Regions from separate parts of the Desulfitobacterium elongatum genome, predicted to be linked through region 2. Evidence: riboswitches for the same ligand, from Rfam matches in the RefSeq annotation. Region 2 holds a riboswitch; the other holds the start of a gene.
The links. Region 2 has a riboswitch for S-adenosylmethionine ahead of ACZ42W_RS17100 (methionine ABC transporter ATP-binding protein). Riboswitches for the same ligand answer to the same signal wherever they lie in the genome.

Region 1 (7,497 bases), 150 kb from region 2:
GATCCAAAGTTTTGCCAAACCGCTCTCCCGGTTTTGCGTACGTACTAAAGAATTCAAGGGTCCGGTCGGCAACGCTGAAGAGAGTCTCTTCATTATAAATCATCGGAAATACCGATTTTCCAGTTGCGATTTGGTTACCAAAGAGTCCACCAAAATAGACGTTATAGCCATTTTTCCCTGTCCAAGCTTCGGTAGGACAGGATTTCACACATTTTCCGCAAAAGTTACAGAGGTCTTGCTCTAACGTAACTGTCTGTTCGTCGCGACTGACTTGGATAGCTTTCTTCGGACAAACTGCTGCACAAAGTCCGCAAAATGTACAGGAAGCCGCTTGCCATTCTGGCTGAATTCCACCTTTGATCCCTAGGTCATTCTCCTCAGCTTTCAGGCAGTTGTTGCTGCATCCGACTACACCGAACTTAAATTTATGCGGAAGCTCTCGACCTGCATATCGCTGATCTAATTTTTCCGCGAGTTCGGACGTCTCAATCAAACCATTCGGACAGATGCTCGAACCTTGACATGCCGTAATCGTACGTACACGCGGACCGCAGACACCCACTTGAAGTCCCACCGTTGCCATTTCACGTTTAACTTCTTCGATGTCCTCAAGCTTAATAAAAGGAATCTCTATTCCTTGTCGGGAGGTTAAATGAACATAACCTTGCCCATATTTTTCAGCAATTTCATAAACCTTTTTAAGATGATCCGCCGAGACTTGTCCTCCTACAATCTTTAAACGCATGGAAAACTGGTCTTTTTGGACTTGTCTCATGAGACCGCCAGACTTCAAGGCTTTATAATCAACTTTTGCCATACTCTTTTTCTCCCCTTAACATCATTAGATAAGTTGCAGCACTTCTTCGTTCACTTTCCCCTCATTAATCTTAAAGCTTTTAATCACAGGCTTCTCTTTGTCCTGAAGTGATAAAATAAGATAACTTGCTTCAGGATCGAAGGCTAAACGAATGTCCTCCTGCGAGGGCCTCGAGGGTGTACTGGGATGGCTATGAAAGTTTCCAAGTAGCACCCAACCCTTGCTTCGGATATCCTTAATTGCTGCGAACTGCTCTTGGGGATCCATGGAGAAGTGTTCCGGGCTTTGGTCCACATTCCTAAGGAAATAGACGTTTTCGACGGTCTTTACTTCACCCTCGATCCTGCCTGCAAGTAAACCGCAAGCCTCATTCGGTAGCTTCTCCTGGGCATAGGAAAGGATTTTAGCATAATCTTGTTGCTTTAGAAGAATCGTCATGGTTTTCCACCTCTAGGCTTTAAAATCACATTGTACTTGTTCATAATCAATGAGCTCTGTAATCGTAGGATGTTCGCCACAGACTTCACATTTTGGATTATTAGAGAGTTTAATCTTCCTAAATTCCATGGTTAACGCATCATAGGTGAGTAGATGTCCTGTGAGCAGTTCCCCGATGCCGAGAATATACTTAATTGCTTCTGTCGCTTGGATTGTGCCGATTATTCCTCCCATGACGCCAAGCACTCCGGCCTGTTTACAGGTCGGAACCGCATCTGGTGGTGGTGGATTATGGAAAATACAACGATAGCAAGGACCTTGCCCAGGCACATAAGTCATAGTCTGACCTTGGAATCGAATGATGCCTGCGTGAGAAAAGGGTTTGTTTGATAATACGCAAGCATCATTGATTAAAAACTTGGCTGGAAAATTGTCAGTACCATCAATAATGAAGTCATAATCCTGATCCTTAATGATATCCTGGATGTTTTGAGAGCTCACCCATTCCCGATAGGTTATTACATTAACGTCAGGATTCATCAGGTTGATAGTTTCTTGACCGGAAAGAACCTTCTGTTTCCCGACATCCTGCGTGAAATGTATAATTTGGCGTTGGAGATTAGACAATTCGACGACATCATAATCGACAAGTCCAATTGTTCCGACGCCTGCAGCCGCTAAAAACATAGCCGCTGGAGCGCCCAGTCCACCTGTACCAATAATCAGAACCTTACTGTTTAATAATTTCTTTTGCCCTTTTACCCCGACTTCTTTTAAGATAATGTGTCGCGAATAACGGTCAAGTTGTTCATCAGTAAAAGCCACTCTTTATCCTCTCTTTTCCTTCTGAAATTTTTAGAACTTGATGCTTAGAAGCTTCCGCCTCCCATGAAGTAGAGGAATTCAATCGTATCCTGGTCTTTTACTTTGACCTCATTGAACCGTCCTTGATCAACGAGCTCCTCATTAACCTGTACTGTAACATATTCTGGCATTTGGACCTTTTGAAGTACGAGGAGTTCTTTGATTGTTACTTCTTTCTCTAAATTGACCTCTTTACCATTAACTTTAATAACCATGTGTTTTTCATCCTTTCGCTTATGCTAATCTTCCAGCGTTACCCTTCAATGTGTATACGATTACTAGGTTTTATGGGTAAAGAAAAACCCCTTCTGCTTTCCGTACAAAAGAGGTCTCACTAAAAAGCACCTCTCTTATCTGTCAGAAAAAAATTTCTGTGGAATTGGCACCGTACAAACCGTCGGTTGCCGCAGTTTCAAAGGGCCAATCCCTCCACTGCTCAGGATAAGAGAAAACTAAGTATTCAAATCGATTTAATACGATATTAACTTGTAGATGAATAAATGTCAATACTTACATTTGGAGATTTTCTTCCCGTATTGCCGTTAATCACACTAATTATTCTTTCGAGATATTCTCATTTTTTACAAGTTCACGATGATTATGCCCCGTTTGCTTTTCTTTATTTCCTTTCATCATCATAGGTATCATAAACATCATCATTATGGGACATATAAATGGGACTATGGATATCAGGATATTCCTTGTATTTGGAGATACATTACTACTGATAAATGGTAGAAAAAAAAGAATTAAAAGTGGTGCACCACAACATAATATCATCAGCAACATATGGGACATATGCCCCTTATGCTTCATCTTTTGTTTACCATCATTCTCGTTTTCTTGTTTATTATCACAGCAATTCATCTTTTCACTCCTCACATTAAATAAACGTGCTCTTTTTTATACCCCAGTGTAATATCATAAGTTTTCCTCGCTTATTATTTCTTGACCTCTTTCGGAATGATGACCAACGATGGACCCGTAATTGTAGGCGAAGGCAGGCCGTTCAACTGCCCGAGTACCGCTCTCGGGCTTTTCATTAGTTCACTGAGATCTCCATACTGAAGCGCTTTCACAGGGCAAGCTTTAACACAGGCTGGTTTTTCCCCTTGATCCTGAAGGGTGTAACAAAATTGGCACTTGCAAACTGTTCCCGATTCTTCACCGAATTGGGGTGCATGGTAAGGACAAGCATATAGACAGTATTTACACCCGACACAACGGTTTTTGTCATGAATAACGATCCCATCTTTTTCCCGCTTCTCATAAGCCTTTACTGGACAAACTTGCACACAGGCTGGATCTTCACAATGATTACAGCTCACGGACAAATTATCTTTCTTACCGATAACAAGTTTGCGCCATTGAACCCCTTTCTCCCATTGATAAAGCTTCTTACACGCTTGTACGCAGGCCCCACATAAAATGCATTTCTCTTCATCATACATAAAGCCCAGTTGTTTCTTCCCACCTAAAGCGGATTCATTTGACGAAGCCGGACTGGCCTGGGCAACTTTCCCTGGAACAATTCCCAACGTAAGTGCACCTCCCATAAACAAGCCGGCTTTTATGGCATTCCTTCGGGTTAATCGGATCTGTTTCACCCTTGCCATCAAACAAACAACTCCTTTGCGCTACAATAACGCCTCTTTGACAATGGATAGGTTTTTGCGATAGTCCTTTTTTTCTTTATCAACTTAACATTCAAGCTTTACATGGACTACTTAACTTCTTTTTCTGGAATTTTGCTTCCATACCCTGGATTCTTTGTATCTTGGGGACCATGTTGATTTCCTCCTCCACAGCACCCACCCGCTCCTCGGTGGTGCATGAACAGCATCACACCTATAAACACGATTATTCCCCAATTTTGATAAAGAAAATCCCACATAGTTTATCACCCCTTATGTGTTCTACTCTACTTCTTCGTTGCTGAACCAGAGACGTTCTTACTGCATAGTAGACCCAGACATCATCTTCCGAAGGACTGAGTTTAGAATTCGACACCTCCTGAATATCCTTCCGTCTCTTTCAATATTTAAAGTATAAGATAAAGATACGATTATCTCATGAATGAATTATGAATTTCTTACGAATAATGGAAAATTGAACTTTCAGTATGCTGCATATAGGTTTTATGGTTGCTTTAGCCTTGGAATAAAGCGTCCTGTTTTATTGGCATATCCTATATATTCTTCACCAAATATTTTGGCGGACTCGTTTTCTTCAAACTTTGCTAATCTAATATACATTATTACTAAGATTGGAAACATGATCAACGTTAACAACGTAGGCCATTGTAATAAGAAACCAAACATGATAATAATAAAGGCTACATATTGAGGATGGCGAATCCACGCATACGGACCTGTTTTTGCTACAACTCCTTCGCGTTGTGCCCTATATAAAAACACCCATGTTACAGCCAGGAAAAACAGGCCACCGCTTATTAGCCAAGTACTTGCAATATGAATAGGATTAGTGTGTGGATCCCCACTTAAACCAAATAAATCAAACCAAATGTGACCTGAATTGTGGGAAAACAGGTTTAATTGAGGGAACTTTTTACTTAACCATCCAGAAAGTAAATACATTGTAAGCGGGAAGCCGTACATTTCTGTAAATAAAGCTACGATGAAGGCTGAGAAAGTTCCGAAAGCACGCCAATCTCTCACATTTTTTGGCCTGACAAAGCTAAAAGCAAAGATGATGAAGATTAAAGAATTTACTAAGACAATATTCCAATAACCATACTCAAACATTCTTATTCCCTTCCTGCGCTTCCAATTCTCCAACCGGATTGGCTTTGAGGACTATAGATAAATAACTGAATAAAAAAACAAGTAGCACCGATATGAACAGTATCATAATATCTCCGCTTCTCCTCTCTACCTAATTATTTCTAATTTTGTTATTTTAAGCTTAGCAAAGTTATATGTGCATCTTATGAAAACCTTATGAATTTCTTGCGAATGAGGATAACATTGCCCTTTAATTTCGTACAAAAAAAGAAAAAGCCCGCCTGAATTTCTTTACAGAAATCAGTGAGCTTTATGCTTTATAGTGGCAGGATAGAAATAGTATACAGATCAAATCGTTCATTTAGGGAACTTATCCCTGTAATTGCTGCTTTGGATCATGTTGAACCCTTAAGACCGCCATAAATCCAAGACTGATAATAATCATCCCTACGCTGGTCCATTGACCGGAGGTCCAATTCAACCAATAATGCGGTCCATCTCCACGGAGAAACTCTAGAGCGAATCTACCGATAGAATAAAGAATGATGTAGGCTAAGAAAATGAACCCTTGCGACCATTTACGCCAACGAGAAAGCATAAGAATTATGACAAAAACGATAAAATCCCATTGTCCCTCCCAAACTTCTGCCGGCCAAAGCGGCTGGCTTCCATAAGCTGCATAGGCTGGAGTCCCTTCAGGATAAACAATCCCAAAATTTGACCCTGTAGGAGTTCCGTAAGCATCTCCATTGAGAAAGCAGGCAATCCGCCCGATGGCTTGACCTAAGATTAGCCCTGGTGCAGCAATATCAGCCAGGCGCCAAAAGTTAATATGCTTAACCTTCGTGTAAATCAGACCGGCAAGAAATGCTCCAACGAGCGACCCTTGAATCGCAAGTCCGCCGTGCCAAATCATCGGGATCTCCGATAAATTTTGGGAATAATAATCCCATTCATAGAAAAACACCTGCCAGAACCGTGCACCAATAATCGCTCCAATGATTCCGTAGATGGGAACATCCAATAGATATTCTCTGTATTCCTTATCTGAAGTAAGAATATAAGCTACTGCTAAGCCTAAAAGTATAGCTATCGCTACAATAGTCCCATAGGACCGAAGTGAAAAATTACCAATGGTAAATAATATCGGCGCCATGATAAACCTCCCCTATTTTAGAACTTCCATGTAAAATTTCGTGTCGGTGTATTGTAAACATTATTGACACTCAATGTCAATGTACTTCCTGCGATGGCTTTAGTAAGCTCAGGACTTTCTATACTAAGTTCTGCCGAAAGGTGGTGTCCAGAACCATTTCTCTTCAAAACCTTAACTTGAATAGGAATTTCTTTGTTGTCTAGCAAAACCTTGATATTACTCTCAAATTGAAAATTTTCTACGTTGACAGCATGATTACTCAGATCGATAGAAAACAATTGCTGTGCAGACGTACTTTCTTGCTTCAGCCATTTTACGCTGACTTGTAGTCCCTCCTGGTCATCAATGATGGTTTCGGTACTTTCTTTAGTCAAGTTTTCATTCGTACTCGAAGATGCCTTATTTTCCACATTTGACTTTGATTGTTTTGCTGCATCTAAACCCCAATAGACACCACCCACAAAGAGAAGTACCAATACTCCTATTACTACTTTTGCTTTCAAAATCTTGCCTCCCTAAAACATTATGATTACACTATATAACATTCATTTAAACAAACTATGAATTTGATGTGAATATCTCGTGAATTCAAATTACATTCCTAAGGGGAGATTCGGCATAAATCGTCCCAGAAAACCTGTCAACTCGGTTAATTGATTCGTATAAATGATATATGCCATATAGAGCATAAGGGCACCTGCTAGACGTTCAGCGATCACTTGTTTACCACGATAGCGTTTAAGAACGTTAATCACTTGATTAAAAGGACATCCCCGCTAAGAAATAAGGAATAGAAAGCCCAAGTGAGAAGAAAAGCATCACAAGCATGCCACTTCCTGAGTCTTGTGTCGCACCAGCGAGAGCCAGAATAGAAAATAGGGTCGGAGCAATACAGTGAGAACAAGCAACTGAGAACAACAATCCTACCAAGAAGGAAGACCATGCACTCCGTGTAGCTTTTTCTCTAAGCTTTCCAAAGAATCGAGGTTCCCATTGAAGTTTATTAAGAAAAGGGAGTTGAAAAAAGCCAAGCATCTTAAGCGCAAGAAGTAAGATGACTGTGCCCCCTAAGACGTTTAGAAATCCTTGCCATCGACTGAGCAAGGAACCAAATTTTCCTGCTACAGCACCGGCTGCGATAAACACTAAGGAGAATCCAGTAACGAATGCCAACGTATTTTTCATTACTCTACGGCGTAAGGTAGCATCTAACGTAGCTTTCTTTAGACCCGACACAGTCGATCCGGTGATTAAAGAAAAATAAACCCCCAACATCGGTATGATACAAGGAGAAAGAAAAGACAAAATTCCTGCGGCAAAAGCAATAATGAATACAGTAATACTCAAATACATCCCTCCAAAAAGGAGCCTATGCTAACAGGCTCCTTATGGTTCTGCCATAATATACTTTAAAATCTTAAAATTCTGATCTTCAACACGTTTTATTGTTAGCCCAGCGTTGCTGATATTCTCTAGTG
Region 2 (7,497 bases):
CCCGTTTGGCGAAGTTTACGAGTTTGATCAATCACTTTAGACGTATCATTCCCGTAGACCAAAGCCTCTGCACCTTGGACCTTATGAATCGGCAATCGCCTTACCAGCGCCCCGAGATTAATCGCAAACCCCGTGGCAGGTAATGGATAACCAAACTCTTCATATAAGGAATCATAACGGCCCCCTTCTACGATGGGGAAACCTACTCCTGGAACATATCCTTCAAAAACTGCTCCAGTATAGTAACTAAAACCACGCAAGATACCCAAATCGAGGGAGACATAGTCCTGAACCCCAAAGTCCTTTAGGTATTGGTAGACCCTTCTTAGTGCTTCAACAGCGGAGAGAATTGACGGTTGAGCACTCCACTCAAGTACCTGATCGAGCATCTCTTCCTTGCCATGAAGGTGAGGAAGTTGAAGTAAAATTTCTCGCACTCTGGAAGTCAATTGGCTTTCTTCCACAAGCCTTTCAATCCCAACAAAATCTTTATGAGCGAGTGCATCTTGATACTTCATCTTAACCTCGAGGGGAATCCCCAGTTCATCCATAATTCCTGTAAAAATCCCCATGTGTCCCAAATTGATCTGAAAATCCTTCACTTCCATGTGGCGAAGGGCTTCAACTGCTAAGGCTACGACCTCAGCATCTGCCACAGGAGATTCAGACCCAATCAGTTCCACCCCAGCTTGGCGAAACTCTTGTGTAGGCGACTTAGAATAACGAAAGACATCTGCGGCGTAACACAGCCGTAAGGGAAGTTCCTCCCCGCGCATCCGAGTACTTACCATCCGTGCGATTGGAGTCGTAAGTTCTGGCCTAAGAACAAGCACATGCCCTTGCCGATCAAAAAACTTGAAGAAGGAATCTGCTTCTCCCTCAACCGGTTGAATACATGCACCGTACTCCAAAGTAGGAGTAACTGCCTTTTGATAAGACCAGGAATTAAATAATTTAAGGACCTCAGCTTCGGCATGGTCCTGCAAAGCGATTTCATCGGGTAGGATATCATGCATCCCATCAGGAATCCGTAACCCTAACGACGTTCGAAGCATATTAATCCTCTCCCTTTTCTTTTTTAGCTAATCGTCTAAGTACTAATTGATACCCATCCGCCCCAAAGTACAAACACCGCTTAACTCGGCTTATTGTGGCAGTACTGGCTCCCGTTGACTGAGCAATCGTTGTGTAGGTTACATTCTTCTCCAAAAGTTTGGCCACTTCCAAACGCTGAGCTAACGCTTTGATCTCAGCAATTGTTGCTATATCCTGAAATAAGCGATAACATTCTTCTTTGCTTTTTAATAATAAAATCGCCTCAAAAAGTGCATCAGTCAAAGGATCACGTAAACGCTGATCGATGCCCGCATAATCTTCTCCCTCATGATCTTTCATTTTATATCAACTCCTTACACTTCTATACTTTAATTTATTAAAGTATTAGGTCATTGTCAATATTCACCCCAAAATTCTTATAAATTCTTCCAAGAAGTGCTTTTGAAAAACCTCTTGCCAAAAATCATTTAACTGTGCTAGAATAGTTACTAGTCAATATTCTTTTTTCAAAGAACATTGACACTGAATAAACACTCTTATCCAGAGTAGGTGGAGGGACTGGCCCGATGAAACCCGGCAACCGGCATTAACATGCACGGTGCTAAATCCTGCAGGAAATACTGGGAGATGAGAGGAAAACCGACGATATAACTCCGCGGATTTTCCTCGTGGAGTTTTTTGTTATGTTGAGGAGGAAAAGCATTGATTAGAATTGAGCACTTGACGAAAAAATACACCTCCCATCAGGGAAGCGTCATAGCGCTAGAGGATATATCACTCGACATCCCTAGAGGAGCAATCTATGGGATCATTGGCTTGAGCGGAGCCGGAAAAAGTACCCTTGTCCGTTGCATCAATCGTTTGGAGGAACCCACAAGCGGTAAGATTATTATCGATGATCAAGACCTAACAAAAATGTCAGCTCGAGAGCTACGGCAAGCTCGTCAAAAAATCGGAATGATTTTTCAGCATTTTCATCTCCTTCAATCTCGTACCGTAGCTGAAAACATCGCCTTCCCCTTAGAGATTGCAGGCTTTAAGAAAACAGAGATTGAGAAACGAGTAAAGGAACTTCTCCCTCTGGTTGGATTGATTGATAAAGCAGATGCCTATCCTTCCCAACTCAGCGGAGGACAAAAGCAAAGGGTTGGAATTGCTCGCGCTCTGGCGACAAATCCTAAAGTGCTGCTTTGTGACGAAGCTACCTCTGCACTCGACCCGCAAACGACGTTATCGATCCTCAACTTATTACGAGATATCAATCAGCAATTCGGACTGACCATCATCATGATTACACATGAGATGAAGGTTGTTAAAGAGATTTGCAGTGATGTAGCGGTTATCGACTCCTCTAAGATTGTCGAACATGGTCCGGTTGAATCTGTATTTATTCAACCACAGTCTAGCATCGCCAAAGAATTCATCTCCACTGTTTTCCCTAATGAGCTTCCCGCGGATTTGCTCCGCGAACTAGCCGCTCATCCTGACTCCCAGATTGTTCGTATTCAATTCCTCGGATCACGTGCTTCTGATCCAATCATTGCGGATCTCATGAAAGAATGTGACGTTCGCGCAAATATCCTTTACGGAAGTATCGACCACCTGCGTTCCACACTCTTTGGAACTTTGACCTTAGAGCTCCAAGGTAACCCCGAACAGTTGATCTTAGCTCATAGATATCTTGACAAACGAGGCTTGAAGGTAGAGGTGATTCAAAATGCAATTTGAATTTTCCATGCTAACTAATCCCCAGTATTGGGATACCATAACTCAGCTCTTAACTCCAGCAATAGGTCAAACTCTCTACATGGTTTTCGTCTCAACTCTCTTGGCCTATATCATCGGTGTCCCCCTCGGTGTGATTCTCGTCATCTCCTCGCCAGGGCATATCCTTCCGAATCCTTGGGTTGAGAGAACATTAGGCACCGTAATCAATATCTTCCGTTCGGCTCCGTTTATCATTTTGCTGGTCGCTTTGATTCCTCTTACTCGGGCAATAGTCGGTACCTCTATCGGTACGACAGCAGCAATCGTCCCACTCGTCATCTCCTCTGCTCCGTTTGTCGCTCGAATGGTAGAGAGTTCACTTAAGGAAGTTCCTTACGGAGTCATCGAGGCTGCTTTATCCATGGGCTCATCCCCTTGGCAGATTATCAGTAAAGTTCTCCTTCCCGAAGCAAAGGCCCCCCTCATTTTAGGCTTTGCAATTACCACGATTAGTGTTATCGGCTACACAGCCATGGCTGGAGCTGTCGGAGGTGGTGGACTCGGTGATGTCGCGATTCAATACGGTTACAACCGCTTCCGCACCGACATCATGGTGATTACGGTCATCATTCTCATCTTGATTGTTCAAGGAATTCAGTCCTTAGGAACCTTACTCGCTCAGAAAATATCCCATCATTAAGCTTGTTACAAGCCAATTTCTTCAATCTCTATCACAAAACACCCGGGAATGGTGGAGAGGGTGCGAGGAAGCGCTTGAGCATATATAAAGAGTTAAAGCCTTAAGTTCATGGCTCAAAAAAATTATTGAGGAGGAAAAATTATGATTCGTTCAAAACGTCGTATCTCTACCCTTGTTATTGGATCTTTAGTTGCATTATCCTTGCTTGTTACTGGTTGCGGAAGTTCTAATCAAAACAGCGGAACAGCTACAAAAACAGGAGATGCCAACAAACCTGTGACAATCAAAGTTGGGGCAACCCCAGTTCCCCATGCAGAAATTCTTGAGCATATCAAACCTGAACTAGCAAAACAAGGGATCAACTTAGAAATTGTTAAGTTCACTGACTACGCTCTCCCTAACCCTGCTGTCGATTCCGGTGAGATCGACGCGAACTACTTCCAACATACACCTTACCTCGAGACCTTCACCAAAGATCGTGGCTTGAAACTCTCTGTCATTGGTACCGTTCATATCGAGCCTATGGGTCTCTACTCTAAAAAGGTCACCAAAGCTGATGAGTTCAAAAGTGGCGACACGATCGCAATCCCGAACGATCCTTCGAACGGTGGACGTGCCTTGGCCGTTCTAGAAAAAGCTGGACTGATCAAGCTCAAAGCCGGAGTTGGAGTAAAAGCAACGGTTCTAGATATTGCTGAAAACCCGAAAAACCTGAAAATCACCGCAATCGAAGCAGCACAACTTCCCCGAGTTCTGACCGACCCTAAAGTTACTGGTGCTGTAATCAACACCAACTACGCCTTAGAAGGCGGATTGAACCCTACGAAAGATGCTCTCTACCTTGAAGATAAAAACTCTCCTTATGCTAACATCGTCGTTGCCAAAGAAAGCCGTAAGGATGATCCTAACCTTCAAAAATTAGTAAAAGCTCTCAACACTCCAGAAGTGAAGAAATTCATTGAAGATACCTACAAAGGTGCAGTTGTTCCTGCCTTCTAAGAAACTCAGGCAAGTACTTCAACAGTAATAACAAAGAGACCGTTCCTTCACGCCTTGTTAGCGTGTGGAACGGTCTTTTGCTTTCATGAGAAAGCATCCTACTCCTTTGAGTTCCTTGTTTTTCCAGTAGTAATCTTGGATAGAAAGAGGTTGTCCTCATACACTATGAAATAATGCTGGCTAAAACACGAAGAAGGAGAACCTTACATGAATTCCTTCGATAAAAAGATTCAAACACGGCTTCGTATGCATCCAGAAATGTTACGGAATCTATTGGCAAGTCCTAATCAGGAGGCCATTGAAACCTTAACTCGATATCAGATCTTTGAATCCAGGAATACTTATCTCGGGCAACTTCTCCTGTCCCTTCTTCCCCAATGGGAATACATAGCATGCGAAGGGGATGAGGATTTAGTCAAAGTTATACGTATCTTAGAAAACAAACGAATCAGTCCCATTGACCAAGAGGCCGAATTTTTGCGCGCCAATCTATTACGCATTCGAATCCTGGCAGAAACTCCTGGGGTTTTCCCCTTTTCTCCCTTCTACATTCAAGAAAACCTAACTCGGTTCTTAGACACCTCAGAACTTATTGCAGATCTGCCTCAATGTGAAGTCGTCTCCTTTAGTGAGGAGGAACTTTCTCCCTTAGGAAATGAACTTTCTCAATATCATATAAGTCCTTTAAGTCGTCGCTATGTTCAGAATTTATTTCATCCTGAGCGTCAAGAAGCGATTCTCTCTGTCTTGGCTCACATCGCTAAAAACTATCCCATGCTTGGCACCTGCCGCCAGGCTTATGCTTTGATGCTTTCTTTGGATGACCTTAATCTTTGGAGTATGCATCCCTTCTGTGTCAGACTGGTCGCGAACAGATTTTGGGATTATCGGGTCAAGGAGATTCTATAAATAAATGAAATCTCGAATACCGAAAGAGTATTCGAGATTTCATTAACATTCTCATTTTAGGTAAAGGTACCGCTCCATACTTGGCAGATAAGGAGACCACTCAGAGTCGGGGTGGTCTTCTTTGGCATGCTTAAACTGCCAAAGCTCGGCTTCCAGAGCATCCCCATAGTGAACAAGTAAGGCCTCCATCATTTTGGGACGTTTAGGAGATTGCCATTCGTAGCGTCCATGATGGCTTGCTATGATATGTAAAAGCTTTGTCCGCATTTCCACTGGAAATCCTAGAATCATGTCCATTTCTCGGCTTAGAAGCTGAATCCCCATGACGATATGACCGAGTAACCGTCCATCTGTCGTGAAGTCAATCCCTTTCGTATATTCATATTCACTGATCTTGCCCAAGTCATGAAATAGGGCTCCAGTGACTGCTAAATCACGATTGACTTCAGGATAATTTGCACAAAGGCTCGAAACGATTTCAGCGACCTTTACACTATGCTCCCACAGCCCTCTCAGATATGCTTGGTGAATTTTTCGCGCCGCAGGAGCGCGGCGATAGGCCTCCCCAAGTGGAGAATGAACAAACACTTGGTTTGAGAGCAAATTTAAAAAAGGCTCCTTAACACTTTGAGTCAACTCAGCTAGACGCTTTTCAAGAATCTCTGATGAATCCGGCGAGGCGGGCAACAGAAGGGAAAGATCGACTTCATGCTCAGGAATGGGAATCATGGAATCGATTGCTAATTCTAGAATTCCTCTGAATTCATTTACTTGGCCGTTCATTTTAAAAACATCGAATTCCTTTAACCATTGTACCTTCTGCGAGTCGACTTCCCATAACTTCCCGCCCATACTTCCTGAAACATCCTGACACGTGAGTATCACATACGTTCCTGGTTTATTCTTAAAGGAAGCTTCTCGCCATTCTGTGACTAAGTATATTCCTTCAAAACGCTCATTGGCTTGACAATCTTTCAGCATCCCCATACTTTTCTCTCCTTCACAATAACCTGATAAAAGTATAGCATAGAGAAACGACATCGTTTTGAAAACTTTCCGCGAAACAAGGGGACAGGTACATCGTTTCTCCCCCATTCTTAGTGTGAAACAACGTACCTGTCCCCTCGTGTCATGTCCCCTTGTTTCAAGTCTCATACCGCGCTAAAGCTTCCTGAATTCGCGTTAAGATTTCCTCGCGTAATTCCTGAGGCTCAAGAACTTCCGCAGCTGAGCCAAAGCCAAGGATCCAGGCGATAAACTCATTTTTGCCAATGATACGATCTTCAAAAAGTACCGACCCATTTTCTTCTTCTGTTATCCGAGCTTCTCGATGTGCGATATCTTTTTTCAACTTAGAAATCGTTTGAGATCGATTAGAAAATCGGACTTTTACCTCGAAAGGCTCACCATATTCCATTCCCCAGCGGGGAGCAAACCACGTCTTTAAACTAAACCCTTCAGGATCGTTAAACTTCTGCTTAAGCTTTTCAACGTGTTGAATCTTGTTGAGATGAAAAATCTTAATCTTATCTTCCTGCTGGGCAACAAGATACCAGCAACGTAGCCGTGAATAATACGTAAGACCCAGCGGATTGAGAAGGATCTCCTTCTCCTTTCCCTTATAAAGAATAGTGATCCTTCTTTCTTGAAGAACTGCACTTTCAATCAAGGAAAATAGTTCGGGATCGATTGGACGGAGAGGTGCCATATTTCCTTTGATATACCGGAAAGTGCTTTCCTTATCCAATGGAAAATTCGCTAAGATTTTCTCATGGAGAAGCTCTTTTTCCGGAGAATCCTTAAGAAGACTCAAGGCGCCAAGTATCGCCAAGCCTTCTTCGATATCCAAGTGAATCAAAGGGGTCGCCCCTTCACGCTCGAGCAAAAACCATCTCACATGAGGCTTTACCAGTAGCGTATCAAAGTCTCCGGCGGCTTCCCCGATAAATTCATCCTGGTCCGTATAGATAGGCAACTGAATCTCTGATGAATTAAGTAAGGCTTTTAGGTCTTGTTGCATGATTCCCAAAGGAAGGCTACAGGCGTCAGCAAGCTCACTAACTGTGATTCCTTTTTGGGCATGGACGAGTAACAAAGCCATGATCTTCTCTAAACGCTCTACAGAT

Region 1: it holds a riboswitch for S-adenosylmethionine, as region 2 does, so the genes downstream of both, thiS (sulfur carrier protein ThiS) here and ACZ42W_RS17100 (methionine ABC transporter ATP-binding protein) in region 2, are expected to answer to the same signal.

Annotation. Positions count from the first base shown of each region.
Region 1 is NZ_AP038772.1:3,748,126-3,755,622, forward strand. Features, by position in the region: gene ACZ42W_RS17765 (4Fe-4S binding protein) at 1-817, opposite strand, end outside; gene ACZ42W_RS17770 (M67 family metallopeptidase) at 842-1,255, opposite strand; gene ACZ42W_RS17775 (HesA/MoeB/ThiF family protein) at 1,268-2,080, opposite strand; gene thiS (sulfur carrier protein ThiS) at 2,125-2,334, opposite strand; SAM riboswitch class I at 2,467-2,567, opposite strand; gene ACZ42W_RS17785 (4Fe-4S dicluster domain-containing protein) at 3,061-3,735, opposite strand; gene ACZ42W_RS17790 (hypothetical protein) at 3,843-4,013, opposite strand; gene ACZ42W_RS17795 (methyltransferase family protein) at 4,258-4,884, opposite strand; gene lgt (prolipoprotein diacylglyceryl transferase) at 5,234-6,019, opposite strand; gene ACZ42W_RS17805 (hypothetical protein) at 6,037-6,522, opposite strand; gene ACZ42W_RS17810 (hypothetical protein) at 6,613-6,774, opposite strand; gene ACZ42W_RS17815 (cytochrome c biogenesis CcdA family protein) at 6,779-7,366, opposite strand; gene ACZ42W_RS17820 (class I SAM-dependent methyltransferase) at 7,406-7,497, opposite strand, start outside.
Region 2 is NZ_AP038772.1:3,600,332-3,607,828, forward strand. Features, by position in the region: gene hisZ (ATP phosphoribosyltransferase regulatory subunit) at 1-1,055, opposite strand, end outside; gene ACZ42W_RS17095 (YerC/YecD family TrpR-related protein) at 1,057-1,395, opposite strand; SAM riboswitch class I at 1,590-1,690, shown strand; gene ACZ42W_RS17100 (methionine ABC transporter ATP-binding protein) at 1,759-2,784, shown strand; gene ACZ42W_RS17105 (methionine ABC transporter permease) at 2,774-3,463, shown strand; gene ACZ42W_RS17110 (MetQ/NlpA family ABC transporter substrate-binding protein) at 3,605-4,462, shown strand; gene ACZ42W_RS17115 (hypothetical protein) at 4,670-5,371, shown strand; gene ACZ42W_RS17120 (3'-5' exoribonuclease YhaM family protein) at 5,423-6,358, opposite strand; gene ACZ42W_RS17125 (helix-turn-helix transcriptional regulator) at 6,516-7,497, opposite strand, start outside.